One region of the Consotaella aegiceratis genome, then DNA from elsewhere that is predicted to be linked to it. Evidence: predicted binding sites of a transcription regulator. Region 1 holds the regulator's gene; each other region holds the start of a gene.

Region 1 (10,410 bases):
CTGGCGCTGCCGATCTTCAGCCTTTGGGTGATGCCGCTGGCGTTGTTGTCCGTGCTGGCGATGCCCTTTGGCCTCGACGCGCCGTTCCTGCATCTGCTGGCGATCGGACTGGATGCGATCTTCGCCATCGCGCACCTGACGGCCGACCATATGCCCGACGCGGCGAGCGGGATCGTCTCGCCGCTCGCCTTGGCGGTGCTGACGGCTGCTCTGCTGGTGGCGACCCTCTGCGCCAGCCGCCTGCGTTGGATCGCGGTGCCTTTGGCCGGCATCGGTTTGGCTTTGGCGCTGGCGACCGGCTCGCCGCCCGAATTGCTGATCTTCGAGGATGGCGAGGAGGTGGCCCTGATCGCCGAGGACGGCACTGTCTCCTTCCGCAAGGAGCGACCCAACGGGTTCGTCGCGGACCAATGGCTGCGCGCCTATGGAGGCGGCACGGCGACCGCCGACACCGGTTCGCCATTCGATTGCGAGGAGGCTTTCTGCCGCGCCGTCAGCCGCTCGGGACTGACGATCGTGTGGACCGACGACTACGAACTCACCGGGCGAGCCTGCGACGAGGCCGACGTCGCCATCGTCGCACGGGCGATCCGACTGGACGCCTGCCGCTCAGGCGCGCTTCTCGTTACGCTTAGGACACTGCGGCGCACCGGATCACTGGCTATTTCCCGCTCGCCGGCCACGGGCCGGGCGGAGATGCAGACGGCGATCGGCCCGGTTCCCGCCGAGTGGAACGCCCATCGGCTGGCGCCCTGGCCGGAATATTGGCGAAAGCCGGAGATTGCTGACGGCGAGGCCGGCAAATCCGAGGATTGAGAGCTTCGCCGATCGACCATCTCCAGGATCGATCCGAGCGCTGATGCTTGCCGGAGACGATGGCAGCCACACAGCGCTACGGCGTAGACCGATATCCGGCCTCGGCGGCAGGCAACGCGGTCTGGATCCTCGGCACGGTGGCCGAGGATGACGCTGTGAGGAGCCGTTACCTCACTCCGTGTCCGCGTTCCTGCAATAGAGCAAGACTATGGATGAGCCACGACGATATTCGTGCCCTCGGTCGACGGGCGGCGTTCTAGGAATAGCGGCGAATGAGCCCGATCAGCCGACCTTGTACCTTCACCCGATCCGAGCCGAAGATCCGCGTCTCATAGGCCGGGTTGGCCGCCTCCAGGGCAATGCGGTCGCCGCGTCGCCGGAAGCGTTTCAAGGTGGCTTCCTCGTCGTCGACGAGCGCCACCACGATATCGCCGGGCGTGGCCGTATCGGAGCGACGGATGACCACGGTATCGCCGTCGAGGATGCCGGCCTCGATCATCGAATCGCCCTTCACCTCCAGCGCATAGTGCTCGCCGCTGCCACCGATCATGTCGGCGGGGATCGGAATCGAATGAGTCGGGTGCTGGATCGCCGAGATCGGCACGCCGGCGGCGATCCTCCCCATGACCGGAACGCTGAGCGCCGCTCCGTCGCTCACTTCGACCGGCGCAGGGCGGCTCGGCCGGGCCAACGCACCGATGCGGGGCAGGGAGACGCTTTCGGCCTTGGGGGTCTGTGCCCGTCCTTCGATGACGCTCGGCGTGAAGCCGGTTCTCGCCTTGGCGGGCTCAGGCATGCCCTCCGGCAGCTTGAGCACTTCGAGGGCTCGGGCTCGGTTCGGCAGCCGGCGAATGAAGCCCCGCTCCTCCAGCGCCGTAATGAGCCGGTGGATTCCCGACTTCGAGCGCAGATCGAGTGCGTCCTTCATCTCGTCGAAGGAGGGGGGCACGCCTTCCTCCTTCAATCGTTGATGAATGAAGACCAGCAGATCGTGCTGCTTGCGCGTCAGCATCGCCGCGAATCCCTCCGAAAACAAAACCTGAACAAATCTAGCTGTTCTAGTTGTGTTCCGCAAGCGGAACTCGTCAGTCGAGGTCGACGTAGAGGCAGGGATCCCCCGCTTCGGCACGAGCCGCTTGAGCCGGCCGCATCAGCAGAGCCGAGGCGCGGGCATAGATCGACAGGAGCGAGGAGTCCTGCCGGTCCATCGGCGTCACGATCGCGCCGCCCTCTGCCGACAATTCCGATATGGAGCGCAGGAAGTTCGTGCGTTCGCTCGGATTGGCGGGCAGCGCCACGCCCGTGCGGCCCACTCGGGTCAAGGGTTCGGGTTGCCGGCCAGCCAACGCGCGCACCAACGGCCGCAGAAACACCGAGGCCGCCACCAGGCTCGATGCCGGGTTGCCGGGCAGCCCGATCAGCCGCATGCCGTTCAGCCGCCCAGCCATGATCGGCTTGCCCGGCCGCATCGCCACCTTCCAGAAATCGAGCGAAACGCCCTTCGCCTCGAAGACCGCACCGATATGGTCGTGATCGCCGACCGAAGCACCGCCGATCGTCACCAGAAGATCGATTCGCTCGTCGATCGCGCGATCGACGCAGGCGGCGATCTTCGCGGGATCGTCGGGGGCGATTCCATAGTCCAGAATCTCGCCGCCGGCGCGCCGGACGATGGCCGCGACACCATAGCCGTTGGATGCGACGATCTGAGCTGGACCGACCGGCTCTCCGGGTGCCACAAGTTCCGATCCCGTCGCCAGCACGGCCACTCGCGGACGCCGCCGCACCGTCAGAATGGGATGGCCGCCGCTTGCCGCCAGGGCCAGGGCACCCGGACGCAGCCAGGTGCCGACGGACAGCAGGATGTCGTCCTGAGCGAAATCGTTGCCGGCCGGGCGGATGTGCTGACCGGTAGACGGCGCCGCGGTGGCGCGGATCAGGCGATCGCCGAGCGTCTCGGCATTCTCCTGGATCAGGATGCTGTCGGCTCCGGCGGGCACCGGCGCGCCGGTGAAGATACGCACGGCCTGACCGCTGCCGACGGACCCGTCGAAAGCGCTGCCGGCGGCGGCCTCGCCGATCACCTCGAGCGACCGCGATAAATCGGCGAGATCGGCGGCGCGGACGGCGTAACCATCCATGGCCGACGAATCGAAATCGGGCTGGGTGCGGGTGGCGCGAAGCTCGGTGGCGAGAACGCGTTCGAGCGCGTCATGAAGGGCGACGTCTTCCGTGCCCGACGCCGGCTCCACGCCTTCGACGAGCTGGGCGACCGCCTCCTCGACGGAAATCATGATGTTATGCTCCTGCAGTCCAGGTTCCGGATTTGCCGCCTGATTTCTCCAGCAGGCGGATACCGGTGATGGTCATGCCGCGCTCCACCGCCTTGACCATGTCGTAGACGGTGAGGCAGGCGACAGAGACGGCGGTCAAGGCTTCCATCTCGACGCCGGTCTTGCCGCCGACCTTGACCGTCGCGGTCACGCGAAGACCGGGCAGGGCGGGTTCGGCTTCGAGGTCCACCTTCGCCGAATTCAGCATCAGCGGATGACACAGCGGGATCAGTTCTGAGGTGCGCTTGGCCGCCATGATGCCGGCGATGCGCGCGGCCGCCAGCACGTCGCCCTTGGCGGCCTGACCCGAGACGATCAGCGACAGGGTTTCGGGCGTCATCAGAACGAGCCCTTCGGCGCGCGCCACGCGCTGCGTTTCGACTTTTTCGCCGACGTCGACCATGCGCGCATGGCCGCTGGCGTCGATATGGGTCAGACCGGTCTCAGAGGCCTGGGGCGTATCCGTCATGCTGCGGCTCCCGCCTCGACGCCGGTCAGAAGCAGCCGGGTCGCGGCAGTGACATCGGCCTGTCGCATCAGGCTCTCGCCGACGAGAAAGGCGCGAACACCCGCGTCTGCAAGCCGCTGGCAGTCGCCGTGGGTGAAGATGCCGCTTTCGCCGACCAGCAGCCGGTCGTCGGGCACGAGCTTCGCCAAGCGCTCCGACACGGCCAGATCGGTATGGAAGGTCTTGAGATCGCGGTTGTTGATGCCGACCAGCGGCGAGCGCAGCTTCATCGCCCGTTCCAATTCGGCCTCGTCATGCACCTCGACGAGAACGTCCATGCCGAGACCGGCAGCCGTGTCCTCCAACTCCGCGGCACAGGCGTCGTCCACGGCGGCCATGATGATCAGGATGGCGTCGGCGCCCCAGGCGCGGGCCTCGACCACCTGATACGGCTCGAACATGAAATCCTTGCGCAGCGCCGGCAGCGACACGGCGTCCCGCGCGGCCGTCAGGAAGCTGGGATCACCCTGGAACGAAGGCGTATCGGTCAGCACGCTAAGGCAGGCGGCGCCGCCTGCCTCGTACTGCCTGGCGAGGATCGGCGGATCAAAATCGGCGCGGATGAGGCCCTTCGACGGGCTCGCCTTCTTGACCTCGGCGATGAGCGCGAAGCCGCCGTCGGCCTGCCTGCCTTTGAGGGCCTCGGCGAAGCCGCGGGGCGCGCTCTGCGCTTTCGCCCGAGCCTCGATCTCGCTCAGCGAGGTTCGCGCCTTGGCGGCTGCGATCTCCTGGCGCTTATAGGCTTCGATCTTCTTGAGGATGTCGGTCACTCGGTCGCCTCCGCCGCATCGTTGCTGACCGCGACCAGCTTGTCGAGGACGGCGAGCGCCGCACCCTGGTCGACGGCCTGTCGCGCCTGCTCGATGCCGTCGCGCAGGTCCTCGGCCCGGCCCGCCATCACCAGTGCCCCGGCGGTGTTGAGCAGCACGATGTCGCGATAGGGGCTCGGCTTACCCTCCAGGACCGCTCGCAGCGCGGCGGCATTCGCCTCGGCGTCGCCGCCCTTGATGCCGGCCAGGGGATGGCGTTCGAGGCCGACGGATTCCGGCTCGAGCGTGAACGTGGTGATCTGGCCGTCGGTCAGCGTCGCAACCTGGGTCGAGCCGCAGACCGTCATCTCGTCCAGCCCGTCGCCATGGACCACCCAGGCCGCTTCCGTCCCGAGGGCGCGCAACGTCTCGGCGATCGGCACCACCCATTCGGGAGCGAAGACACCGACCAGCAGGCGCCGGACGCCCGCCGGATTGGACAGCGGACCGAGCAGGTTGAAGACCGTCCGGGTGCCCAGTTCGACGCGGCTTGGACCGACGAAGCGCATGGCCGAATGGTGGGCCGGCGCGAACATGAAGCCGACATTGGCCTCAGTGATGCAGCGAGAGATCGCCGCCGGCTTCAGATCGACGTTGACGCCAAGCGCGATCAGCACGTCGGCGGCGCCGGAGCGGGAGGACAGCGCCCGATTGCCGTGCTTGGCGACCGGCACACCGCAGCCGGCCACGACGAATGCCGAGCAGGTCGAGACGTTGAGCGTTCCGGCATGATCGCCGCCGGTGCCGACGATGTCGATCGCCTCTTTCGGCGCCTCGACCGGCACCATGTTGGCGCGCATCACCGAGACGGCGCCGGCGATCTCGTCGACGGTCTCGCCACGCACGCGAAGCGCCATCAGGAAGCCGCCGATTTGGGACGGCGTGGCCTCGCCCGACATCAGGATCGAGAAGGCCTCTTCCGCCTCGGCGCGGCTGAGCGCCGCCCCGGCCGCGACCTTGCCGAGAAGAGGCTTGAGTTGTGTGCTCATCGCAGCATCCCCTGTGCCTGTTCGACGGCACGCGGATAGACGCGAACCGGATACTCGCCCTGCAGCAGCGCGATGTAGCTCTGGAACAGATCGTTCTCCATCGTGGTCGCCAACTGCTGACGCTGCTGCTCGGACACGTTGGACTGCGGATCGGCCGGCGGCGCGACCTGTTTCACCTTGATCAGGATGCGCGAATCGTTCGGCGCGGGAGCTTGGGCCGCCGTGCCGACGCCGCCCGAAAAGGCCGCCGTGGCGCCGGCCTGTCCCAGCTGGCTGACCGCCGTTTGCCGCGTCACCGCATCGGCCGAGGCCGGCTGCAGATCCGCGTCCGCGGCGATCGCGGCCAGATCCTCGCCATTCTGCAGCCGCTCGAGATAGGCTTTGGCCTTTTCGTCGAGCAGGCGCTGTGTCTCGTCCGCCTTCCAGTCCGTGACGACCTGATCCTTCACCTCGTCCAGGGTGCGGTCCCGAGCGGGATCGATGCTCTTGACGTCGTAGAAGACATAGCCGCTCTCGGCCTGCATGTTGATCGGCGGATTGTCCAAGCCCGGTTCGCTGTCGAACACCGCCGCCAGCAGATCGTCCTTGCCGGGCAGGTCGAGCGCCTCGCCGTCGGGCGTGCGGCCGGTGCGATCGATGGCGGCGACCGACTGGGTCGGAATGCCGGCTTTTTGCGTCGCCTCCTCGAAGGTCGCACCGCTCGCCCGGGCGTCCTCGTAGGTGTCGTAGGCTGCGAAGACGGCATCGGTGGCGCTTTCCAGGGCCAGTTCCTGGCGGATCTGCGGTTCGACCTCGGCGAGGGGGCGCACCGCCTGGGGCTCGATCTCCGTCACCCGCACCAGGGCCGGACCGAACATGCCGTCGACGACATCGCTCACTGCGCCCTGGTCGAGAGAGAACGCCGCTTCGGCAATGGCCTGGTCCGGCACGTCGCCGCGCGCCAGGAGCCCCAGATCGGCGTCCTCGATCGACCGGCCGGTTTCCTTGACGACATCTTCGAACGATGTGCCGCCGTCGATCTCGGCTCGGGCCGCGTCGGCGGCGTCCTTGTCCGGAAACACTACCTGCTCGATCCGCCGCTTTTCCGGCGTGGTGAAGCGCTGGGCATTGCGCTCGTAATCTTCCTTGACCTGATCCTCCGAGACCGCCTGCGGATCGGCGATCGTCGACGGCGTCAGCTCGGCATAGGCGAGCCCGCGATATTCCGGCGCCTTATAGGCCGCTTTCTTCTCGTTGAAATAGGCCTGTAGCGCCGCGTCGTCCGGGTTGGCCACTGGCTGCACCAGCGATGGCGGCAGCACGAGGTAGTCGACGGTCCGCCGTTCGCCGATATAGAGGCCGACCGCCGTCTCGACGGTCTGCGGCAGCATCGCTCCGTCGGCCACGGCCTCGACGATCTGGCCGCGCACCGCTGCGTTTTCTCGATTGCGGACGTAGGATTCCTCACTCAGCCCGACCGAGCTCAGGACCTGGCGAAACGCCTGACGCGAGAAGCCGCCCGTCTGATCGTGAAACGACGGATCCTCGGCGATCAGGCTGCCCAGCCGGCTTTCCGAAAGGCCGAGGCCGAGGCGGCGCGCCTGTTCGTCCAGAACCGCATCGGCGATGAGCTGGCTCAAGACCTGCTGATCGACGCCGAAGCCTTCAGCCTCTTCGCGGGTGAGGCGGCGCCCCATCTGCTGCGACAAGGCCGTCTGCGCCCGCTGATAGGCAAAGGCGTAGTCCTGGATCGGCACCTCCGTCTCGCCGGCGGTGACCACCGTGGTGGACGCCGTGCCGCGAAACACGTCGGCGATGCCCCAGATGCCGAAGCTGATCACCAGAATGCCGAGCAGAAGTTTGGCGACCCAGCTCGATGCGCCCTTGCGCAATGCGTTCAGCATTTAAAACCCTCCTGGCACACATGCCCGGCCTGCCCACTTGCCACGGCGGGACGCTTCGATCGTCCGTTCCGGCGCCGGAACGGAGAGCGGTCTCGCGCTCGCGCCGCCCGACAGGCGTCTAATAGAAAACCGAGGCCATTCAGCGCAAGGCGCGTCGATTGATTTCATGGGCGCTCCGGCGTAGGTCTGGCCCCGCATTCCGGCGGGAAAGAGGACGAGATGATGGCCGACAAGCAATTGATTGCGGGCAACTGGAAGATGAACGGGCTGCGCGGGCAGTTGGCCGAGCTGCGCCAGGTCGTCGAGGCTGCCCAGGGCGGTCTGGCCGGACGCTGCGACATTCTCGTCTGCCCGCCGGCCACAATCATTGGCGCCGCGCGCGAGGTTGCCGGCTCGGCCGTCGAGATCGGCGGCCAGGATTGCCACGCCGCCGATTCCGGCGCGCATACCGGCGACATCGGGGCGCCGATGCTCAAGGATGCCGGAGCCAGCCACGTCATCATCGGCCATTCCGAACGCCGCACCGATCACGGCGAAAGCGACGAACTGGTTCGCGACAAGACCGAGGCGGCCTGGCGCGCGGGCCTCGTCGCCGTCGTCTGCATCGGCGAAAGCGAGGCGCAGCGCGACGCCGGCGAGACGCTGGACGTGCTCGGCAGCCAGCTCGACGGATCGCTGCCTGATGCATCGACCGCCGCCAATCTGGTCATTGCCTACGAGCCCGTCTGGGCGATCGGCACCGGCAAGACGCCGACCGTCGAGGATGTCGCCGAGGCCCATGCCTTCATCCGCGAGCGCCTGACGAAGCGGTTCGGCGACGCGCAGGGCCGCGCGGTCCGCGTGCTCTACGGCGGTTCGGTCAAGCCCTCGAACGCCACGGAACTGCTGGCGGTCGCCAATGTGGACGGCGCCCTGGTCGGCGGAGCGAGCTTGAAGGCGGACGACTTCATCGCGATATGCGAGGCATCGAAAGGCGACTGATGCGCTGAAAGCTCTGTCCGGCAAGACAGTTTAGGCTTTCGGCTCGAAGGCGGTTGGAATGGCGGGCTGCGTCCTATACAAGGCGCGCGTCCTCATGATCGACGTTTGCGAAGAAATATGGAAACCATCCTCATCATCGTTCACCTGATGATCGTCCTGGCGCTCGTCGTCGTGGTCCTGCTGCAGCGCTCCGAAGGTGGCGCTCTGGGGATCGGCGGCGGGGGCGGCGGCCTGATGTCGGCGCGCGGTGCGGCCAATGCGCTCACGCGAACCACGGCGATCCTGGCGGTCGCCTTCTTCCTGACGTCGATCGCTCTCGGGATGCTCGCCGGCTACGGCGAGCGTCCGACCGATATTCTGGAGCGTCTGCCGGCCAACCAGCAGAGCGACGACAGCGGCAGCCTTCTGGATCAGTTGGGCGGTCTGCCGGCGGAGGACGACGATGCGGTTCCTGCCGGGGCGACTCAGCAGGCGCCGACGGAACCGCAGGCGCCGGCCGCTTCGCAGGAGCAGGCGCCCGCCGCCGCCGAGCCTTCGTCCGACGTTCCGGCCGGCGGCGCCGACCAGGAAGCCGCACCGGCTCCGGAAACCGATTCCGCTCCGGCGACCCAGGCTCCGGCGCAGAACGACACCTCCTCGGAGCCGACCACGGCTCCCGAGGACAATGGTACGACGACGCCGGCCCAATAACGGCTTCCGAAATTTTCTGGGGATGCGGGGCGCCGAGTGCGCCCCGACTTTTGTTTGGCCGGATTTTGGGGTGGCCAAAAAAGGCCGGAGCAGGTATCGGGAAGGTCCATGGCGCGATACATCTTTATCACTGGCGGCGTGGTTTCCTCTCTGGGAAAAGGCATCGCTTCGGCAGCTCTCGGAGCTCTTCTCGAAGCACGCGGATACCGCGTTCGCCTCAGAAAGCTCGATCCCTATCTCAACGTCGATCCGGGCACGATGAGCCCCTTGCAGCATGGCGAGGTGTTCGTCACCGACGACGGCGCGGAGACCGATCTCGATCTCGGCCACTACGAACGCTTCACCGGCCGACCCGCGAGCCGGATGGACAACATCACCACCGGCCGAATCTATCAGGACATCATCAGCCGAGAGCGGCGCGGCGACTATCTGGGTGCAACCATCCAGGTGATTCCGCACGTCACCGACGCGATCAAGAACTTCGTCCTCGACGGCAACGAAGAGTATGATTTCGTGCTGTGCGAAATCGGCGGCACGGTGGGCGACATCGAGGCGCTGCCGTTCTTCGAGGCGATCCGCCAGCTCGGCAACGACCTGCCGCGCGGCGGCGCGGTCTACGTTCACCTGACGTTGATGCCGTATATCCCGACGGCCGGCGAACTGAAGACCAAGCCGACCCAGCATTCGGTGCGCGAACTGCGCGCCATCGGCATCCAGCCCGACATCCTGATGGTGCGAGCCGACCGGCCGGTACCGGCCGAAGAGCGCCGCAAGCTCTCGCTGTTCTGCAACGTCCGCCCGTCGGCCGTGATCCAGGCGCTGGACGTGGCCACCATCTACGACGTGCCGATCGCCTATCACAAGGAAGGCCTCGACACCGAGGTGCTCGCCGCCTTCGGCATCGACCCGGCGCCCAAGCCGAATTTGAAGCGCTGGACCCAGGTGGTCGACAGCGTGCGCAACCCGGAAGGCGAGGTGACGATCGCCGTCGTCGGCAAGTACACCGGCCTCAAGGACGCCTATAAATCGCTGATCGAGGCGCTGCAGCATGGCGGCATCGCCAACCGGGTGAAGGTACGGCTCGACTGGATCGAGTCGGAGATCTTCGAGAAGGAGGATCCGACGCCCTATCTGGAGCGCGTCAACGGCATCCTGGTGCCGGGTGGCTTCGGCGAGCGCGGCTCGGAGGGCAAGATCCTGGCCGCCCGCTTCGCGCGCCAGCATCAGGTGCCGTATTTCGGCATCTGCTTCGGTATGCAGATGGCGGTGATCGAGGCGGCGCGTTCGATGGCGGGCATCGAAAAGGCGGGCTCGACCGAGTTCGGTCCGGCCGAGGAGCCGGTGGTCGGACTGATGACCGAGTGGATGAAAGGCAACGAGCTGGAGCAGCGGGCGTCCGAG
Region 2 (10,410 bases), on a different contig from region 1:
TAGGAGCGCTGCATTTCCTCGACGATGGAAATGGATTCGATATCGGAAGGCCGCTCGGGCTGGCCTTCTGGAGTCTTTTCGTCTGCCAAGAGCACTCTCGGATGAATCGATTTTGGTGCAAGCTGTATAGCGCGCCGAACCCACGAATCCAAATCCGCAGGGCTCTCATCAAGGCTATTTTCCTATTTATTCACAATGCCTTACGGGAGGGCAAAAAGAAAATTCCCCGCCGACCTCGCCTGATCCGGCCAGAACCGGGCTTTTGCGGCCGAATCGTCTGGATCGAACGCGGTCTTTGGGCGTCGACAGGCGCTGTCGTTACTCGGATAAGCACGGCTGGTAGCCGTTTCTGCAAACCGCAGCGCTTGCTTCGCCGGCATCCTCGCCCAGATGCCCTAAGGCGCTTCCTGCTAAGCCCGCGATCCCACGATGGAAGGACAGCCATGCCCCGCCACGCCTTCGTCATCGGCGGCACCGGCCAAATTGGCCGCGCCGTTGCCACCGAACTTGCCAGCCGTGGGTGGCGGGTCACTCTGTCGAGCCGAAGCGAACCGTCCGATGCGGACGAACTTGCGTCGCGTGGCATCTCGTCTGTCGCGCTGGATCGCGAAGCGCCAGGCGCTCTCGGCAACGTCCTGGCGGAGGGCACCGACGCCTTGATCGACACCATCGCCTTCACCGAGACTCATGCCGATCAGTTGTTGGAGATCGAGCAGGCTGTCGGCGCTTTCGTCGTCATTTCGTCATCGAGCGTCTATCGGGACGATGCCGGGCGCACCCTGGACGAAGCCCGCGACAACGGGTTTCCGATCTTTCTGGGCCCGATCGACGAAGCCCAGCCAACGGTCGAGCCGGGTCCCGAAACCTATTCGACCCGCAAGGTTGCCTTGGAACGCCGCCTGCTCGATCATGCCCGGCAACCAGTCACGATCCTGCGCCCGGCCGCGATCTACGGGCCGTATTCCACCCATCCGCGCGAATGGTGGTTCGTCAAGCGCATGCTCGACCGGCGTCCGGCCATCCCACTGGCCTATCAGGGGCGAAGCCAATTCCACAGCACGGCGGCGGCAAACATCGCCCGGCTGATCGGTGTCGTGCTCGACGCACCGAAGACGCATATTCTCAACATCGCCGATCCAGAGGCGCCGAGCGTTGCGGAGATCGGAACCGCGATCGCCACGCACCTCGGCTATGAGGGCCGGTTGATGCCGATCGAAACGCCGGAGAGCGGCGGCTCGGTCGGATGGACACCCTGGTCGGTCCCCTCGCCCTTCACGCTCGATACCAGCCGGGCGCTCGCGCTGGGTTACGGCCCCGCGACGATCTATCAGGACGCCGTCGGTCCGACCTGCGATTGGCTGACGGCTCAAGACGGCGCTCGCTGGCGCACGCTCTTCCCGGGCTTGGCGGCCTATCCGTTCGAGCTGTTCGACTACCGCGCCGAGGACGAATTCTTCGCGCTGCGGCGCGTTTGAACGGACGCCGTTCGCCTCTCGGCTCGGCAGACAGTTGGGCTTCGCACCGATCCGACTCGAGCGTTTCGGCGATCGTCCTTGCAGTCCGATGCCGGCCGTTCTAACGCAGCCGGATGTTGCACCTCCTCGTCAACGGCTTCGTGACGCTGTTCGTCATCATCGACCCGCTCGGATTGGTGCCGGTCTTCCTGGCGTTGACGCCCGGCGTACGGGCGGCTCACCGGCGCGCCATCGCATTGCGGGCCTCATTGATCGCCGGCATCATCCTGTCGGTGTTCGCCGTGGCTGGTCTGACCGTGCTCGAGGCGCTCGGCATCACGCTCGGCGCCTTCCGCGTAGCCGGCGGCGTGTTCCTGTTCTGGATCGCCTTCGAACTGGTGTTCGAGAAACGGGGCGAGCGCAAACAAAAGAGCGCGGAGGAAGCCGTCGACGACCCGGAGCACGACATTGCGGCCTTTCCGCTCGCCATCCCGCTGATGGCCGGCCCGGGGGCGATCGCGGCGGTGATTCTCCTGGCCGGTGCGTTGCCGAGCCTCGCGGGCCAATTGGGGCTCATCCTCGTCATCGCCGCGGCCCTTGCCTTGTCCTTTGCTGTCCTGGCGCTTGCCCACACGGTCGAACGCCTGCTCGGACCGACCAGCCGAGCCGTGATCTCCCGCCTCCTCGGGGTCGTGCTGGCCGCCCTCGCCGTCCAGTTCGTGGCCGACGGCGCCAAGGAGCTGATGCGAACCAACGACGGCCTCATCGCATTCCTGCAAAACGATCCGACGTAGACTCGAACAGATCGGAGACCTGAATGGCGCGCTCCCGGCGACACGATGGCGGCAGCAGCAAGACGATCTATGCCGCGATCGCCTCCAATGTGGGGATCGCCATCACCAAGCTGATCGCGGCGTTGTTCACCGGCTCGTCCTCGATGCTCGCGGAGGGCATCCACTCCTTCATCGACACCGCGAACGAGGGTTTTCTGCTGCTCGGACTTCATCGGGCGAAGAAGCCCGCCAACGCCCGCCACCCGTTCGGCTATGGCGTGGAAGTGTACTTCTGGGCCTTCATCGTGGCGATCCTCATCTTCGGGCTAGGTGCAGGGTTTTCGGTGTTCGAGGGCGTCGAAGGCTTGTTGACCGAGGAGCCGTCGGCCATCGAGGCGCCGATCGTCGCGCTGGTCGTTCTCGGCCTTGCCTTCTGTTTCGAAGGCTATTCGTGGAGCGTCGCGTTCCGCGAGTTCCAGAAGCGTCGGAATGGCGAAGGACTGATCGCCGATTTCCGCGACCTGAAAGATCCGTCGGTCTTCGTGGTCCTGTTCGAAGACAGCGCGGCCTGCGTCGGCGTGCTGATCGCGGCGGTGTGCGTCGGCCTGTCCTGGGCGACGGGCAATCCCGTCTTCGACCCGATCGGCTCGATCCTGATCGGCATCCTGCTCGCCGCGACGGCCACTTTCCTGGCGATCGAGGTCAAGGGACTGATCATCGGCGAGGCGGCCTCCAACAAGATCGAGACCGCCGTGCGCCGGGCCATGGAGCGCCATGCCGAGATCATTGCCATCAACGAGTTGCGGACCTTGCACCTCGGGCCGAACGACGTTCTGCTGACCGCCAGCTGCGATTTCAGGGACAACGTGCTCTCGCAGGACGTCGAGGCGGCAGTGAGCGAGCTCGAAGCCGAGGTAAAGGCCAAGTTTCCGATCATCCGGCGGCTCTATATCGAAGTGCAGTCGCGCGAGGCGCATCGGCGGATGGAACTGGCCGAGGCTAACTTGGACTGATGTCGCTCGGCCCTTAGCCGGCCCCCGTCCTCCTCATCAGAGCCGCCTCGGTCGCCTGACTTCGGCCCGAATATGACCAAGATTTAATCCGCGGCGGCCTTTTTGTGCCGGATTTTGGTCACGGTCGTCGCAAAACCTTACACCGTCATCGAGGCGGCCCCGCCCATTCTGCCAGGACCGCTTCCAGCATCTTGCAAATCAGTCGGGAGTGATCCGCATGATCCGCGTTCCGCTTTTGCCCGCGGCGACCCTCGCCGCGGGGATGGTCCTGTTTGCCCAAACGAGCTTTGCTCAGGAGAGTCCCACCAAGCCGATCGGCCTCTGGCTGACGACCGATTTTCCGGAGTTGACCGAGCGCATCGGCGACGCTGTTCGGATCCCGCTAACGCTGACCGACGCCGGAATGCCGCCAGCGCGGGTGGAGTTTGCAGTCGCGGGTTTGCCCGACGGTTGGTCGTGGGAAATCGACGGAGCAGGCAAGCCGGTGATGGCCGCGATGGTCGGCCCGGACGACAGCCGCTCGCTGGACCTCAAGCTGACGGAACCCAAAACCGCCAAGCCGGGAAGCTACGCCTTCACCGTCAGTGCGAAAACCGATGCCGGCCAGACCCTGACGCTGCCGGTCAAGATGACGCTGGCCGAGGCCGAACCCGCCGAGGTCAAGGTCGAGCCGAAGCTTCCCGCACTCGTCGGCACGCCGCGCTCGAACTTCGATTTCGACCTCACCATCACCAATTCGAGCGCCGAGGACGCCACCTTCAACCTCCTGGCTCAGACCCCGCCGGGATTCGAAGCGACCTTCAAGGAGCAATACGGCAGCCAGGAACTGACGAGCCTGCCGATCAAGGCCGGCGAGAACAAGGCGGTCAAGCTCTCCGTCACGCCGCCTAAGACCGTCAACGCCGGCCAATATCCGGTCGCGGTCGCGGCCGCCAACGGGGACATCCAGGGCCAGGCGCAACTCGCCCTCGACATCACCGGACAGCCCACCGTGTCTCTAACCGGGCCGGACGGCCGGCTCTCGGGAAAGGCCGAGGCGGGCCAGGAAGCGACGTTCAATTTCACTGTGAGCAACAGCGGCACGGCCCCGGCCAAGGCGGTGAAGCTCTCGGCCAGCGCGCCGTCCGGCTGGACGGTCGCGTTCGATCCGGCCACCATCGATGCGCTCGCGCCCGAGCAGAACCAGCAGGTCGTGGCGCATGTGACCCCGTCGGACAAGGCGATCGCAGGCGACTACATGGTGACGATGCGCGCCTCCGGCGACGGGACATCCGATAGCGCCGACTTCCGCGTGAGCGTGACCACCTCGACGCTGTGGGGCATCGGTGGGCTCGGCGTGATTGCCGCGGCCGTCGTCGTCCTCGGCTTCTCCGTCACCCGGTATGGCCGGCGATGAGCGCGCCAGTCATCGAGGCCAAGGGCCTCACCAAGCGCTACGGCCGCGTCGTCGCGGTCGACGCGCTGGATCTCACCATCGAGCGCGGTGAGGTGTTCGGCCTGCTCGGCCCGAACGGTGCCGGCAAGACCACCACCATCCTGCTGCTCCTCGGCCTCACTGAGCCCTCGGCGGGGCAGGTTCGCGTGCTCGGCTTCGATCCCTTGCGCGAACCGCTCAAGGTCAAGCGTCGGGTCGGCTATCTGCCGGACTCGGTCGGCTTCTACGACACCATGTCGGCGGAGGAGAACCTGGCCTACACGGCGCGGCTCGCCGGCATCCCCCGTGCCGAAGCGGCTGGCCGCATCGACGAGGCACTGCATCGCGTGCGCCTTGCCGACGTGGCCGGACGCCGGGTCTCGACCTACTCGCACGGCATGCGACAGCGGCTCGGCATCGCCGAGCTTCTGGTCAAGGGCTGCGAGGTGGCCATTCTCGACGAGCCGACGTCGGGGCTGGACCCGCAATCGACGCAGGAGCTGCTCGATCTGATCGGCCGGCTGTCGCGCGAGGGCATGACGATCGTGCTCTCCTCGCATCTGCTGACCATGGTGCAGGCGATCTGTACGCGCGTCGCGCTGTTCCATCGCGGCCGGGTCGGGCTGGTCGGTCGTGTCCCGGACCTGGCCAGCCAGGTTCTCGGCGGCGCCTATGTTGTGGAGGTCGAGGCCGAAGGCTGCGACGTGGCGCAGGCGGCAGCCGCCATTCCCGGCTTTACGCGCGCCGCGGCGCTGCCGTCCGGCCTCGTGCATATCGACGCGAGCCGCGACCTTCGCGGCGATCTGGCAAGAGCCGTGGTCGCGGCGGGCGGCAATCTCAAGCAGCTCTCCATGAGCCGCTCGAGCCTCGACGAAGTCTATGCCAACTACTTTGAACAGGTGGATCATGCAGCGTGAAGGCTCGCCCTTTACGGGGCTTTCCACGGTCGCCCTGAAGGAGGCGGCCGACCACATGACGAGCGCGCGCATGCATCTCGTCATGCTGCTCGTCATCCTGACGGCGATCGGCTCGATCTACGGCGCGATCGGGCAGATCAAGGATATGGTCAGCCAGGATTCGTTCCTCTTCCTGCACCTCTTCACCACGGCCAAGGAGCCCCTGCCCTCGTTCGTGTCCTTCCTGGGCTTCCTGCTGCCCCTGGTCGGCATCGCCTTGGGCTTCGACGCGGTGAACGGCGAATACAGCCGGCGAACGATGAGCCGCATCCTGTCGCAACCGATCTATCGCGATGCACTGCTCGCCGGAAAATTCCTCGGCGGGTTGCTCGTCATCGCGATCTGTCTCGTCACGCTGTGGCTGCTCGTCACCGGCATGGGCATCCTGACATTGGGGCTGCCGCCGTCCGGCGAGGAGATCCTGCGGGGGATTGCCTTCCTGTTCGCCTCGCTCATCTACGCCGGCGTCTGGCTGGCCGTGGCCGTGCTGTTTTCCACGGTCTTCCGGGCACCGGCGACCTCGGCCCTCGCCGCTTTGACGCTCTGGCTTCTGTTCTCGATCTTCTGGGGCATGCTGGCGCCGCTGGTGGCGAGCATCGTCGTACCGGCCGATCCGTTCGATCCGGTCGCGACGCTGCATCTGGTGGAGACTCAGCAGGCGATCGCCCGGATTTCGCCGAACACGCTCTACGGCGAGATCACCACAGCGCTCCTCGACCCGTCGACGCGCTCGCTCGGGATCGTCTTCCTGAACCAGTTGCAGGGGGCGCTGATGGGTTCGCCGCTGCCCTTCGGGCAGAGCGCGCTGCTGATCTGGCCGCAACTCTCCGGCCTCGTGGCGGCGATGATGCTTGTCTACACCATCGCCTACGTCTCGTTTCAGCGGCAGGAAATCCGCACCTGACGAGAGCCGGGATCGGCGGCCGTAGCGCCGCCGATCCCTGCTACATTGCCGCGAGGAAGGCGCGGACCACCCGCGCCGAATTTTCCGACGCCAGGCTGAAGAAGGTGCCCATCTCGTTTTCGCCCTCGCCGCCGCCGGCAAGATCCGACAGGCTGCGGAAGGCGATGAAGGGCACGCCGTTGGCATAGGCGACGTGGGCCACCGCGGCGCTTTCCATGTCGAGCACCTTGGCGCTGAACGTGTCGGACACGTATTGGCGGAAATCGGCATTGTCGACGAAGGCCATGCCCGACACGCCGTTGCCGCCGACGACGATCTTCGGCGCCTGCGTCAGGCAGGCCTTGTCGGCGTTGCAATCCTCGAGTTCGACCGAGCCAGCCACTTGGCGGGCGACGTCCAGCAGCTTCCCGTCGACGGGGAACCAGAAGCGTTCTTCCAGCCCGTCATGGCCGTCGGCGAAGACGCCGACCTTCTGCGGGAACATCATCCCGTAGTTCTGAAAGATCTCCTCGGCATAGCTCGGCAGTTCGTAGCCGTCCGCGGTCTCGCGGGCGAAGACGGCCTCCAGATACTCGGCCCACCGGTCCGCGACGACGACGTCGCCGATCGAGAGCTCCGGATCGACGCCGCCGGCGATGCCCGAAAAGACGATCGAGGAGACGTCGAAATGGTCGAGCGCGAGTTGCGTCGTCATCGCCGCGTTGACCATCGAGACGCCGGAAAGAAACAGGACCACGTCCTGCCCCTCCAGCGTGCCGGTGACGAAGAGGTTGCCGTTGATGGTCTCTTCCTGCGGGTCTTGAACGGCTGCCTTGAGGCTCTGCCATTCCGGCTCGAACGCCGACATCACCGCGATCATCGGCGCATCGGAGGCCTCTTGGGCGAGCGCATCAGGAGCGGAGATCGCGGTCGAGGCCGCCAAAAGCGCGATGGAGAACGTCGTTAAGCGCAAGACAGCCCCCAGCCTGTTGTCTTCCATCACGAGGCCCGGCTCAGAACGGAATTTCGTCGTCGAGGTCGTGCGACGAGCCACCGCCGCCCCCGCCGCCATAGCCACCGCCACCGCGATCGTCCTGGCGATCATACCCGCCGCCGCCGCTCCCGCCGCGGGAGTAGTTTCCGCCTCCGCCTCCGCCACCCGAGCCGCCGCCTTCGCCGCGAGCGTCGAGCATCTGGAGTTCGCCGCGGAAGCGCTGCAGCACCACCTCGGTCGTGTAGCGCTTCTGGCCGGACTGGTCGTCCCAGGAGCGGGTCTGCAGCTGGCCCTCGACATAGACCTTCGAGCCCTTCTTCAGGAACTGCTCGGCCACCTTGGCGAGGTTTTCGTTGAAGATCACCACGTTGTGCCACTCGGTGCGCTCGCGGCGCTCGCCGGACTGGCGGTCGCGCCAGGTTTCGGAGGTGGCGATGCGCATGTTCACCACCATGTCGCCGGAGTTCAGCCGGCGGATTTCCGGATCGGCCCCCAGATTTCCGACCAGGATCACCTTGTTCACGCTGCCAGCCATTCGGTCACACTCCAACTTATCCTTTGCGGGCGATCCGCCCGGTCGCGCCCACCATAGAGCAATGGCGCCCGCCGAACAAAGGCGAGGCGTCGTTCGGCGAGATTTCCACAGGCGCCGTTTGGGCATTGCGGCGCCATCATGTTCGCATTATGTTCCCTACCACGCAAGAGCCGTTGATGAGTCCGTTTCGCTTCGCGGCCCCCTCCCAATCGGCGAACGGATCGTTATCTATGGCATCGGACCGGCCGCGAAATCCCGGCGGCAGCGCCCCTCATCGTTATTTTCTGGCAGGCCATGGCGGAACTGAAGCAGATCTCCATTCGCGGCGCGCGCGAGCACAATTTGAAGAATGTCGATCTCGACCTTCCGCGCGACCGGCTGATCGTCATGACCGGCTTGTCCGGCTCGGGCAAGTCGTCGCTCGCCTTCGACACGATTTATGCGGAAGGCCAGCGGCGCTATGTCGAGAGCCTGTCGGCCTATGCCCGGCAATTCCTGGAGATGATGCAGAAGCCGGACGTCGACCAGATCGACGGGCTGTCTCCGGCGATCTCCATCGAACAGAAGACGACGTCGAAGAACCCGCGTTCGACGGTCGGTACCGTCACGGAGATCTACGACTATCTGCGTCTGCTCTTCGCGCGCGTGGGCGTGCCTTATTCTCCGGCGACCGGCCTGCCGATCGAAAGCCAGACCGTCAGCCAGATGGTCGACCGGGTGCTGGCGCTCGACGAGGGTGCCCGGCTCTATCTGCTGGCGCCGATCGTGCGTGGCCGCAAGGGCGAGTATCGCAAGGAACTGGCGGAGCTCCAGAAAAAGGGCTTCCAGCGCGTGCGCATCGACGGCGAGTTCTACGACATCGCCGACGCGCCTTCGCTCGACAAGAAGCTGAAGCACGATATCGAGGTGGTGGTCGACCGCATCGTGGTGCGTCCGGACCTCGGCGCGCGTCTGGCCGACTCCCTTGAAACGGCGTTGGGACTGGCGGACGGCCTGGCGGTGGCGGAACTGGCCGACGGCCAGGACGAGAACGGCAAGCCGGTTCAAATCATCTTCTCCGAGAAGTTTGCCTGTCCGGTATCGGGTTTCACCATCCCTGAAATCGAGCCGCGCCTGTTTTCCTTCAACAATCCGTTCGGCGCCTGCCCGACCTGCGACGGGCTCGGCTTCCAGCAGGCGATCGATCCGGCGCTCGTGGTGCCGGAGGACAACAGGACGCTGAAGGCCGGCGCCATCGCGCCCTGGGCCAAGTCCTCCTCGCCCTATTACGGCCAGACGCTGGACGCGCTCGGCAAACGCTTCGGCTTCAAGCAGACCGATCGCTGGTGCGATCTGTCGGCGGAAGCGCAGAACGCGATCCTCAACGGCACGGGCCGGGAGAAGATCGAATTCAAGTACAATGACGGCCTGCGCTCCTATTCGACCACCAAGACCTTCGAGGGGGTGGTGCCCAATCTGGCGCGTCGTTGGAAGGAGACGGATTCGGCCTGGGTGCGCGAAGAGATCGATCGCTACATGTCGGAGACGCCCTGCCCGGCCTGCAACGGCTATCGCCTGAAGCCGGAGGCGCTCGCGGTGAAGATCGCCGGGTGCCACGTGGGCGAAGTCACGCAGTTGTCGATCCGCGCCGCCAACGACTGGTTTGCGGCGCTGCCCGAAAAGCTCAATGCCAAGCAGAACGAGATCGCCGCGCGCATCCTGAAGGAGATCCGCGAGCGTCTGCGCTTCTTGAACGATGTCGGCCTCGACTATCTCACCCTGTCGCGATCGTCCGGCACGCTGTCGGGCGGCGAGAGCCAGCGTATCCGCCTGGCCTCGCAGATCGGCTCGGGCTTGACCGGCGTGCTCTACGTGCTCGACGAGCCGTCGATCGGCCTGCACCAGCGCGACAACGAGCGCCTGCTCGAAACGCTGAAGCACCTGCGCGACATCGGCAACACAGTGATCGTCGTCGAGCACGACGAGGACGCGATCCGCACCGCAGACTACGTCGTCGACATCGGTCCGGCCGCCGGCATCCACGGCGGCGAGGTCATCGCCTCGGGCACACCCGCCGAGATCATGGCGCATCCGAAATCGCTGACCGGCCGGTATCTCTCCGGCGCGCTCGGCATCCCGGTGCCGGAAAACCGGCGCAAGCCCAAGAAGGGCAAGGCGCTCAAGGTCGTCGGCGCGCGCGGCAACAACCTCAAGAACGTCTCGGCCGAGATTCCGCTCGGGCTGTTCTCCTGCGTCACCGGCGTGTCGGGCGGCGGCAAGTCCACCTTCCTTATCGAGACGCTGTTCAAGGCGGCGGCGCGGCGCATCTCCAACGCCCGCGACATTCCGGCCGAGCACGACCGCATCGAGGGCCTCGAACACCTGGACAAGGTGATCGACATCGACCAG
Region 3 (10,410 bases), on a different contig from region 1:
TCGGACAGCCGGGCGCCGCGACGCTCCTTCACGAGGTCGATGAACGTCTGGTGCACCTCGATCTGAAGCGTCTTCAGATGTTCGACGTCCTCCGGCTTTTCCGGCTGGAAGGGATCGAGGGTCACCTTGTTCTTGCCCGCCGTATAGACGCGCCGCTCGACGCCGAGCTTGTGCATCGCCTCGACGAAGCCGAAGGAGCCGGACACCACGCCGATCGAGCCGACGATCGACGAGGGATCGGCGATGATCTCGTCGCCGGCGCAGGCGATCATGTAGCCGCCGGAGGCCGCGAGATCCTCCACGAACACCAGCACCTGCTTGTCCTTCTCGGCCGCCAGATCGCGGATGCGCTGAAAGATCAGGCGCGACTGCACCGGCGAGCCGCCCGGCGAATTGACCAGGATGGCGACGGCCGGCGCCTTCTTGACGGAGAACGCCTTGTCGAGCGCCTGCGCCACCGTGGCCAGCGACAGGCCGCTGCGCAGCCGGCCACCGCCGGCCATGATCGTGCCGCTCATCCGGACCACCGGAATCGGGACGGTGTCCTTGCGGAACCGGGCGGGAAGATAGCGGGTGAGAGTGTTGGCCACGCGAAAGCGCCCTTTTGCAGCAGATTGACGTGGCTTGCCATGTAAGTATGCCGCCGGGTTTCGCAACGAGGGGGCGCGGCAAAAGGATATCGTCGGCTCAGCCGTCGACGGCGATGTCCGCGGTCCCCTCGGCGATTGCCTCGGCCAGCGGGGTCAATCCACCGTCCGGCCCATGCAGCACCAGCGGCGGCAACAGCGAAAGCCCGCCTCGCGACGCTTTGCGGGCGCTGACGAGCAGTCGGATCGCCGGTTTGGCAGGATGCGCATGGACGGGCACCAGCCCGAGATCGCCGAGCCGACCCTGGGCGGCCGCAAGCACCTCGCCGACGACCTCCGGCCGCACGATCATCGAAAGACGGCCCCGGGACTTCAGAAGTGCGGCGGCAGTGCGCACCCAGCGATCCAGAAAGCCGGTACCCTCCATGTGCCGGGCCTCGGCGCGCAGGGCATCGGGAGACCGCCGGCCCCTGGCCTCATGAAACGGCGGATTGCTGAGGACGAGATCGAAGCTCTCGTCGAACAGGCCCGCCGCCTCCCGACCCGGCCGGGTGGCCAGAACATCGGTCTCGATCACTCTCAGCCGGGGCGCGAGGCCGGCGTTGTCGGCCACCTCGATCGACTGCCGCGCCAGCATGGCCATCGACGGATTGATCTCGACCAGCGCCATGTCGAGCATCGACGCGCGCGCCGCAGCGGCGAAGCCGACGACACCGGTGCCGGCGCCGAGATCCGCCGCATGGCCGACCTGGCTCGCGCCGACGGTCGCCGCCAGCAGCATGGCATCGAGGCCGGCGCGATGGCCGGCGCCCCGCGGCTGAAAAAGCTGGAAGCGGCCTCCGAAAAACCCGTCGAGCGTCGTTTCGAGCCCGGCCGTGGCAGCGCTGCGATCGGCTTCAGGAGAGCTCATGACCGAGATCGGCATCGCGCAGGAGCCGGCGCGCCTGCTCGGCCCGCTCCGGATCGACCATGACACGGCGCGGCAGGACCCCGATCGAGCCGTCGAGGATGCTCATATGGCCGTCGGCCACGAAATGCGGGATGGCGGCATCCTTCAGCAGTGCCTCGACGAAGCTGATCAACACGGCGTCGTTGGAGCGGATCAATTCTTCCATTCGATGGTACTTCTCCCTCTCGAACCCCGCAGCGTCATTGTACCGGCTCGAGGCAGAAAAACGACATCGGGTTTTCCGTTTCGCGATCGATGGCCCTGCCCGATGCCGAATTCCAAGGCTTTTCGACGCTTAAAATCTGGAACGACCCTTCGCGTCCGGTCATTGCCGTCGGCAGGCACCAGGCGGAATGCGAGCGTCGCAAGCGACTGCAGGTGCTCTTGCAGGCCTGAAGCAAAGAGGCAAGGATGGTGGATGATGACGATCTCCTGCTTTCCGAGAAACGTTCGACCCAAGTTCCTGCTTGCCCCCGCCGCGCCGGACCGCTATTCCGACGCAATCAACGGAGTGAGATTGTGAGCCTCGCCAGCGAGATCAAACCGCAAAGCGGCATCGATCCGATCGTCAAGCTGACGGCGCCCGACATGGATCAGGTCAACGCGCTGATCTTGGCCATGGCCGGGTCCAATGTCGAACTGATCCCGCAGATCGCCGAACATCTGATCTCGTCGGGCGGCAAGCGCCTGCGCCCCATGCTGACGATCGCGGCGTCTCTGGCCTGCGGCTATCGCGGCCAGGGCCATATCAAGCTGGCGGCGAGCGTCGAGTTCATGCACACCGCCACACTGCTCCACGACGACGTGGTGGACGAGAGCGATCTGCGCCGGGGCAAGCAGTCCGCCCGGATGATCTGGGGCAATCAGGCCAGCGTGCTGGTCGGCGACTTCCTGCTCGGCCAAGCCTTCAAGATGATGGTCGAAGTCGGCTCGCTGACCGCCCTGGAAATCTTGTCCAACGCCTCCGCCGTGATCGCGGAGGGCGAGGTCTGGCAGCTCGCCGCCTCCAAGAAGTTGACCACGACCGAAGCCGACTATCGCTCGGTGATCGAGGCGAAGACCGCGGCGCTGTTCTCCGCGGCCGCCGAGGTCGGGCCTGTCATCGCCGATGCGGGCACTGCCCTGCGCGAGGCGATGCGCAGCTATGGCCTCAATCTTGGCCTCGCCTTCCAGCTCGTTGACGACGTTCTCGACTATGGCGGGACGTCGGTCATGCTCGGCAAGAACACCGGCGACGACTTCCGCGAGGGCAAGATCACTCTGCCCGTCATCCTCGCCTATCAGCGCGGGACCGACTCCGAAAAGGCGTTCTGGCGCGAGGCGATGGAGGAAGGCCGCACGGACGAGAGCGCGCTCGCCCAGGCCACGGCTCTGCTGCAGCGTCATGGCGCGCTGCGCGATACGGTCGCGCGGGCTCGCCACTATGGCGGTCTGGCCTATCAGGCGGCGGAGGCGCTGCCTGCCTCGGAGAGCCGCGATGCGCTGCTTCAGGTGGTCGAATTCTGTATCGACCGCGTCACCTGACCCGACGAGCCGACCACGGGCCTTGCCCTGAGTCGCAAAATCGTCATGGTGCGCATTCAAAACGGACAGTCCTGGCGGAGAGGACAGCGCGTCGAAGCGCTGCCGTCCGACCAGCAAAGACAGCGCTTTCATGCGGCATTCGCGAACGTTGCCGCGCGACACCTCTCGGAAGGAACGGAACGTGCAGATATCGCGCCTTTTTCCGCTGGTTTGCGTCGGTGCCCTCGCCATCGCATCCGCCGTCGGCGGCGCTTCGGCCGCAGCTAATGACAGCACCCAGACGCCGCGCATCGATCTGAGAACCCAGAGCCTTTCCGGCGCCTACCTGGCCGCCAAGGCGGCGCAGCTGGCCGGCGATCTGACGGCCGCCACCGACTATTACGAGCAGGCGCTGAAGATGGATCCGACTGCGCCGGAGTTGCAGCAGGACGCCATGTTCGCCTTCCTCGCCGCAGGCCGGTTCGACGAGGGGGTGCAACTCGCCGCAAAGCTTCGGGATTCGACCGAGGCCGGCAAGGTCGCCCGGATCGCCATGGGCATCGATGCATTGCGCCGGGGCCAGTTCGACAGCGCCCTGAAAGAATTCGACATCAGCGACCTCAGCGACCTGGATGCGTTGCTGCTCGGCCATCTGTCGGCCTGGGCCGAGGTCGGCGCCGGCGATGTGGACAAGGCCCTGCAGCGTCTGGACGAGCTTGAGGGGGTGCCCTGGTACCCGATCTTCAACCAGTACCAGAAGGGCCTGATGGCCGGCTTTGCCGAACGGCGCGAGATCGCCCGCCAGGCCTTGAACGCCGTGCTCGACGACGAGACGGACGCCCGCACCTCGCCCGATGCCTATCTCTCCGCAGCCGAGGCGCTCGCCCGGATCGAGGCTCGCGAAGGCCAGCGCGACGCCGCGCTTGCCGCGATCGACAAGGGTCTGGCGATCGCCGCCGCCTACGATCCGCTGCTGCGCCTGCGTGAGCGCATCGAGGCCGGCGAGACGATCGAAGCGCCCGTGACCAGCGTGCGCCAGGGAGTGGCCGAAACCCTCTACATTCTCGGCCAGGCCATCAATCGCGGCGAGGGTCAGCAGGTCGCGCTTCTCTACTTCCAGCTGGCTCATGCCATCGCGCCGGCCGACGATACGTTGCTGACGGCCCTGGCCGGCATCGCCGAACGCGGCGATCGCCTCGACCAGGCGATTTCCTATTACGAGAAGATCCCGGAGGATTCGGCCCTACGGCGCAACGCCGATCTGCAGATGGGCCTCGACCTCTGGTATGCGGAGCGCAAGGACGAGGCGAAGACCCATCTTCGGCGCGCGCTCGAGCAATATCCGGACGATCTTCAGGCTCATCTGGCGCTTGCCGACGTGCTCGCGGCCGACAAGGACTATGCCGGCGCGGCCGAGGTGCTGGACAAGGCGGTCGACCTCGCCGACGACACGGACGAGCAGAACTGGAACGTGTTCTATCAGCGCGGCATCGCCTACGAGCGGCTGGGCGAATGGGACAAGGCGGAGCCGAATTTCCGCCAGGCGCTCAAGCTGGTGCCGAACCAGCCGCAAGTCCTGAACTATCTCGGCTATTCCTGGGTGGATATGAACCGCAACCTGGAAGAAGGCCTGGAGATGATCAAGACGGCTGTCGATCTGCGGCCGAACGATGGCTACATCATCGATTCGCTCGGCTGGGCCTATTATCGGCTCGGCCGCTTCGACGATGCCGTCGAGCAGTTGGAGCGGGCGGTTCTGCTCAATCCGGTCGACCCCACGATCAACGATCATCTGGGCGATGCCTATTGGCGGGTCGGCCGTAAGCGCGAGGCGCATTTTCAATGGCAGCGGGCTTTGGGCGGCGATCCGAAACCCGAGCCGGAGCAGATGACGAGCATCGCCGAAAAGCTGCAGGACGGGCTCGGACCGGTCGAGAAACGGCCTGACGCGCCTGCCGGCACCGACCGGACCGACGATCGTGCGTCCAACGCCGAGAAGCCCGTAGCCCAGCCGCAGAGCGCCGACTGACGCCGAGGCCGTGAGCGCGGTCGACCCAACCCGCTCGGCGGAGCGCCAAGGTTTTGCGCCCGCCAAGGTCAATCTGGCGCTGCATGTGACGGGCCGACGGGCCGACGGCTTTCATGAACTCGACAGCCTGGTCGCCTTCGCAGAGCATGGCGACCGGCTCGCTGTCGCTCCATCCGCTTGCGACCGACTGACCCTGATCGGGCCGTTCGCGCCCGCCCTGGACGGCGTGGCGGCCGACAATCTCGTGATGCGAGCACTTGACCTGGCACGCCACTGCGCGGCCACCCGAGGCACCCGCATCGGTCCCCTTTCCATCACCCTCGAAAAGCGCCTGCCGGTCGCCGCCGGCCTCGGCGGCGGGTCGGCCGACGCCGCGGCGCTGCTGGCGCTTCTCGCAGAAGCCGATCCAGGGCTCCGCGACGATCTCGCTTCGGCCTGCCTGGGCCTTGGAGCCGACGTGCCGATGTGCCTGGCCGGACATCCCGCGCGCGTTCAAGGGGTCGGCGAAATCGGGCAGGCTCTGCCGGCCTTTCCGCGGGTTCCCGTCGTCCTGGTCAATCCGGGAGTCCCGGTCGCGACGCCGGAGGTGTTCCGTCGCCTCGTGAAACGGCAGAATGCGCCGCTCCCGTCGGTCGCCGGCGGCTGGCCGACGATCGAGAGCCTGGTCGCCTACCTGGCGGGGGCGCGCAACGATCTCGAAGAGCCGGCGCTCTCGATCGCGCCAGCGATCGACGAGGCCCGCAAGGCGCTGACTGAGGCAGGCGCCCTTCTGTCGCGCATGTCGGGCTCCGGCGCCACCATCTTCGGCCTGTTTGCGACGAAGGATGCCGCGCACGACGCGGCCACCGCGATCGGTGCCGAGCATCCGCATTGGTGGGTATTGCCGAGCACTTTGCGCGGGACGGGGTAACGAGTACCGGACGCTAAGGCTGGGCGGCGTAGGGACGGATCGCCGCATCGAGGCGCACCGAGGCCACGCCTTTGGCGAGATCCGCGAGCGAGCGCGCGTTTCCGGCCTTCGACAGCGCCTGGCCTTTCGACAAAATCAGGCCGCAGGAAAGCGGCGGGCTCCACCACGCGAACGGATCGAGGAAACGGCTGAGCCCGCGGCCCTCCCACGACCTGGAAAACCGCGCCGGACGCGGCCCGGCTCCATGTCCGAACGAAAAGTGGTTGCCGACCGCCTCGATCCAGCCGGGACTGAGACGCGCACCGACGCATAGCAACAAAAGCCATTCGCCGCGCGCCGCCGAAATCGTACCGGCCATGCTCTCCCCCTCGGCGATCCGGCAGCCGGCCTCCTCCGCAACAGCACGCGCCTCTTCGCCGAGACCGCGATCCAGCACCACGACGTCGCGCACCATTCCCTCGACGGCTCCGGGCACCAGCGAGAGAAGGCTGGCGGCCAGCGGCCCGGGCTCCTCACCCACTTCGATCAAGACGCTCAACATGACGTCCCGTCTATCCAAATGACGGTTCCATGAACAGCGGGAACAAACCGGCCGCAAGAATGTTCTTGTAATGTTCTCATCTCGATGTTAGGACTTTGTTCACAACACTAGACCCGAAACGGGAGGTAATCCCATGCAAGAGGTCCAGGCCGCCGACAGCGCCGCGTTCTCGGCGCCGGGTGGCGTCGATATCGCCAACCACATCATTGCCGAGTCCGGGCTTCGGGTTGGGTTCGACCGGCGGCGCGGGCGGGGCGCCGGCGTCAATCCGTCGGGGCGCTTCGAGCCGATGTCCCGCCACGTCTTCGACGACGGCTGGCAGACGCTCGACGAACTGCCCGCCTTCAAGACCGAGGTTCAGGTGGAGCGGCCGAAGACGGTCATCACGCGTAACACCTCTCCGGACATTTCCTTCGACCGGTCGATCAATCCGTATCGTGGTTGCGAGCATGGCTGCGTCTACTGCTTCGCCCGGCCGACCCACGCTTATATGGGACTGTCGCCGGGCCTCGATTTCGAATCCAGACTGTTCGCCAAGCCGAATGCGGCGCGACTTCTGGAGGACGAGCTGTCGAAGCCGACCTATCAGCCGCGCACCATCGCCATCGGCACCAACACCGACCCGTATCAGCCGATCGAGAAGACTTGGCGTGTCATGCGCGAGGTCCTGGAGGTGCTGGAGGCGGCCAACCATCCGGTCGGCATCGTCACCAAGTCGGCGCTCGTCGCACGCGACATCGACATCCTGTCGCGGATGGCCGCCAAGGGCCTGGCGCGGGTCGCTCTGTCAGTGACGACGCTCGACCGGACGCTCGCCCGCGCGATGGAGCCGAGAGCGGCAACGCCGGAAAAGCGCCTGGAAACGATCCGGCTCCTAAGCGAGGCCGGAATTCCGACGATGGCGATGGCCGCGCCGATCATCCCGGGACTCACCGATCACGAGATCGAGCGCCTGCTGGAGGCGGTCGCCACCGCCGGGGCCAAGGAGGCCGGCTATATCCTGTTGCGGCTGCCTTTAGAGGTGAGCCCCATCTTCAAGGACTGGCTGCTGCGCCATTATCCCGACAAGTACCGGCATGTCCTGACGCTGATCCGCTCCATGCGGGACGGTAAGGACTACGATTCGGAATGGGGCAAGCGGATGCGCGGCAAGGGGCCCTACGCCTTTCAGATTAAACGCCGGTTCGAGATCGCCTCCGAGCGATTCGGCCTGAACCGGGGTCGCACGCCGTTGCGCACCGATCTCTTTACCGCTCCGAAGGGCAGCGGCGTGCAACTGTCCCTGCTCTAGAAGCACTGCTGTCGTCTGCCGGGCTCCGGCCGGGCGCACAGATCCCGGCCGAAGGCTAAAGTTGGGATGCTGCCGGATCGAGCGGCGACAAATTTATACGCCGAACCGGCCGAACCGGCACCGGTGTTGCGGTCGCAAAGCGGTGCTCGGACGGGCTGTGTGAGATGCCCGACGGAGGCAAACATTCGCCCGCTCATCCCCACCCCTCGATGCGGCGGGCCTTGTGGAGAATCGGAGAATGCGCGAGTCTTGCCGCATCATGACTCGCCATTCCTCCGATTCTCTTTTTTCTTCGCCCCAGCCGAAGGCGGCGGGCAAGGCGGCCGCCGCAGCGCGCACGAAGGATACGGCCGGCGCCAAGCAGGCCCGGCCGAAGACCGCCAGGATCGAAGTGTTGGCGCCGACCTTCACCCTCGAGGAAGAACGGCTGGCCAAGGGTGCACGGCTGGTCGCGGGGGTCGACGAGGTGGGCCGCGGGCCGCTCGCCGGACCGGTGGTCGCCGCCGCGGTGATTCTCGATCCGAAGCGTATTCCGGCCGGGCTCAACGATTCCAAGAAGCTCACCGCCGAAGTGCGGGAAGCCCTTTTCGCCGAGCTGCTTTCCGTTGCGCGGGTGTCGTTCGCGTCCGCCAACGCGCTGGAAATCGACCGCTACAACATCCGGGGCGCCACGCTCATCGCCATGACCCGCGCGCTCGCCGCATTGGACGAGCAACCCTGCCACGTCCTGATCGACGGCCGGGACGTGCCGCCGCGCGTCGGCAGCCGGGGGACCGCCGTGATCGGCGGGGACGCGCGATCCGTGTCGATCGCCGCCGCGTCGATCGTTGCCAAGGTGGTACGCGACGCCATGATGCGGCGCGCCTGCGACGTGTTTCCGGGGTACGGCTTTCGCCGTCATGTGGGCTATGGCACGGCCGAGCATCTCGACGCCCTGCGCCGGCTCGGTCCCTGCTCGATCCACCGCATGAGCTTCAGACCCCTGCGCCCCGATCTTCTTGCCGCGGCAGAATGAGGCAAAGGAAGCCGCTCAAGAGATAGCGGCGGCACCCGACGTTGAGTGGATCAGCGACGCGACGGCCGACGATGACGCCGCCGCAATGGACTTCCCATTCCTTCGATACGGATGAAGCAGGCCGACCGCGAGAGATTGCCGCGAAGCCGCGAGCCTACGGCACCTGCAATAGAGGCGAACGTCCGCGTCGACGGCTCCAAACGAAAACGAGCAGCCCGACGGGCCGCTCGCCAATTCGATAAGAATGAATTTCGGCAGCCGCCATGACGGCCGTCCGTGACGAGGTCCGCCGGACTACTGAAGCCGCTTGCGGACCTCGGCGATCGACTGCTCGAAGAACCGGTCGTCCTTCGCCGCGCCGTTGCGCTCGGCGATCAGCTTGGCCGCTGCGGCTATGGCGATATCGACGGCCGAAGACCGCACGTCGGCCACCGCGTCAGCTTCGGCCTGGGAGATCTTCATCTCAGCCATCGTCGTGCGACGCGCGATATAGTCGGCGCTCTTGACGCGTGCCTCTTCGACGATCGCGTCGGCTTCCCGCTTGGCCGAAGCCACGATCTCCTTAGCCTCGTCTTCCGCCTCGCGGCGGCGACGCTGGAATTCGGCCAGCTGCTGCTTGGCCTCTTCCTTGAGCTCGCGCGCTTCCTCGATCTCGTTGCGGATCTGATCCGCACGAGCGTCGAGAGACCGAATCATCATGGCCGGGGCTTTGAAATAAACGGCCACGCCAACCAGAACGAGCAGGCCGACGGTCGCCCAGAATGCCGCTTCTGCAAACATTGACTGCTACTCCCTAGGCCTGCACCGAGCGGATCGCCGCCAGTGCCTCCTCCTGCGAAACGTCGAGGCCCGCGACCTCCCGCAGGATCGTCGCCGTCACATCCTCGGCAATCTCGCCGACATTGGCCATTGCCGATGCCTTGATCTCGTTGATCCGGGCCTGTTCCGCCGCGAGCTTGTCGTTGAGCTCCGCCTCGGCCTTGGCCCGTTCGCGATCGGCGTCGGCGCGGGCCGCGTCGCGCGCGGACTGGGCAATCTCCTGCGACCGCTGACGAGCCTCGGCCAGCTCCTGTTCGTAGGCAGCCTGGGCCTCGTCGGCATCGGCCTTCATCTGTTCGGCCGCTTCCAGATCGAAGGCGATCCGGTCCCTGCGATTTTCCAGGATACCGGACAAGCGCGGTACGATCACGCGGTCGAGCACCATGTAAAAGGCGCCGAAGACGATGACCAGCCAGAGAATCTGGGACGCAAAAAATTCTGAATTCATCGGCGGGAAGACGCCGGATTCGTGGCCGCCTTCGACTTGCACGACCTCGCCGTGCGTCACTCCGCCGTCATCGGACGGCGACGCGTGACCGGTTTCCGGCGCTTCCGTCTGAGCAAAGGCTTCAGTCACGAACATTCTCGTCTCCCGCTCCATCGGCCGGTCGGCGACGAAATCGCCAACCGGCCTGAACCGCGATCACCAGCCCGCAATCGTCAGCCGACGAAGAGGAGCAGCAGCGCGATCAGCAGCGAGAAGATGCCGAGCGCCTCGGTCACGGCGAAGCCGAAGATGAGGCGGCCGAACTGGCCATCCGCCGCG

The links. Region 1 encodes LexA, which represses DNA repair genes until DNA is damaged. Its sites were predicted from a motif close to TGTTCNNNNTGTGTTCNG; they were not measured.
Region 2: a site for LexA is predicted at 8,162-8,179, ahead of uvrA (excinuclease ABC subunit UvrA). Genes of this name have one in related genera too.
Region 3: a site for LexA is predicted at 6,580-6,597, ahead of SMD10_RS02355 (glycosyl transferase family 2). Genes of this name have one in related genera too.

The regions. Positions count from the first base shown of each region.
Region 1 is NZ_JAZHFT010000025.1:27,910-38,319, reverse strand. It holds gene SMD10_RS16380 (ComEC/Rec2 family competence protein) at 1-816, shown strand, start outside; gene lexA (transcriptional repressor LexA) at 1,073-1,828, opposite strand; gene SMD10_RS16370 (molybdopterin molybdotransferase MoeA) at 1,902-3,110, opposite strand; gene moaC (cyclic pyranopterin monophosphate synthase MoaC) at 3,115-3,618, opposite strand; gene trpC (indole-3-glycerol phosphate synthase TrpC) at 3,615-4,427, opposite strand; gene trpD (anthranilate phosphoribosyltransferase) at 4,424-5,455, opposite strand; gene SMD10_RS16350 (peptidylprolyl isomerase) at 5,452-7,338, opposite strand; gene tpiA (triose-phosphate isomerase) at 7,561-8,319, shown strand; gene secG (preprotein translocase subunit SecG) at 8,437-9,009, shown strand; gene pyrG (CTP synthase) at 9,118-10,410, shown strand, end outside.
Region 2 is NZ_JAZHFT010000014.1:77,861-88,270, reverse strand. It holds gene gyrA (DNA gyrase subunit A) at 1-14, opposite strand, end outside; gene SMD10_RS11900 (NAD-dependent epimerase/dehydratase family protein) at 444-1,475, shown strand; gene SMD10_RS11895 (MarC family protein) at 1,589-2,248, shown strand; gene SMD10_RS11890 (cation diffusion facilitator family transporter) at 2,272-3,240, shown strand; gene SMD10_RS11885 (NEW3 domain-containing protein) at 3,458-4,636, shown strand; gene SMD10_RS11880 (ABC transporter ATP-binding protein) at 4,633-5,571, shown strand; gene SMD10_RS11875 (ABC transporter permease) at 5,561-6,514, shown strand; gene SMD10_RS11870 (5'-methylthioadenosine/S-adenosylhomocysteine nucleosidase) at 6,555-7,466, opposite strand; gene ssb (single-stranded DNA-binding protein) at 7,507-8,022, opposite strand; gene uvrA (excinuclease ABC subunit UvrA) at 8,317-10,410, shown strand, end outside.
Region 3 is NZ_JAZHFT010000002.1:159,376-169,785, forward strand. It holds gene SMD10_RS02325 (S49 family peptidase) at 1-590, opposite strand, end outside; gene SMD10_RS02330 (tRNA1(Val) (adenine(37)-N6)-methyltransferase) at 688-1,497, opposite strand; gene SMD10_RS02335 (putative signal transducing protein) at 1,484-1,702, opposite strand; gene SMD10_RS02340 (polyprenyl synthetase family protein) at 2,056-3,060, shown strand; gene SMD10_RS02345 (tetratricopeptide repeat protein) at 3,242-5,068, shown strand; gene SMD10_RS02350 (4-(cytidine 5'-diphospho)-2-C-methyl-D-erythritol kinase) at 5,079-5,978, shown strand; gene SMD10_RS02355 (glycosyl transferase family 2) at 5,992-6,519, opposite strand; gene SMD10_RS02360 (PA0069 family radical SAM protein) at 6,653-7,810, shown strand; gene rnhB (ribonuclease HII) at 8,205-8,825, shown strand; gene SMD10_RS02370 (F0F1 ATP synthase subunit B family protein) at 9,120-9,605, opposite strand; gene SMD10_RS02375 (F0F1 ATP synthase subunit B) at 9,619-10,227, opposite strand; gene SMD10_RS02380 (F0F1 ATP synthase subunit C) at 10,305-10,410, opposite strand, start outside.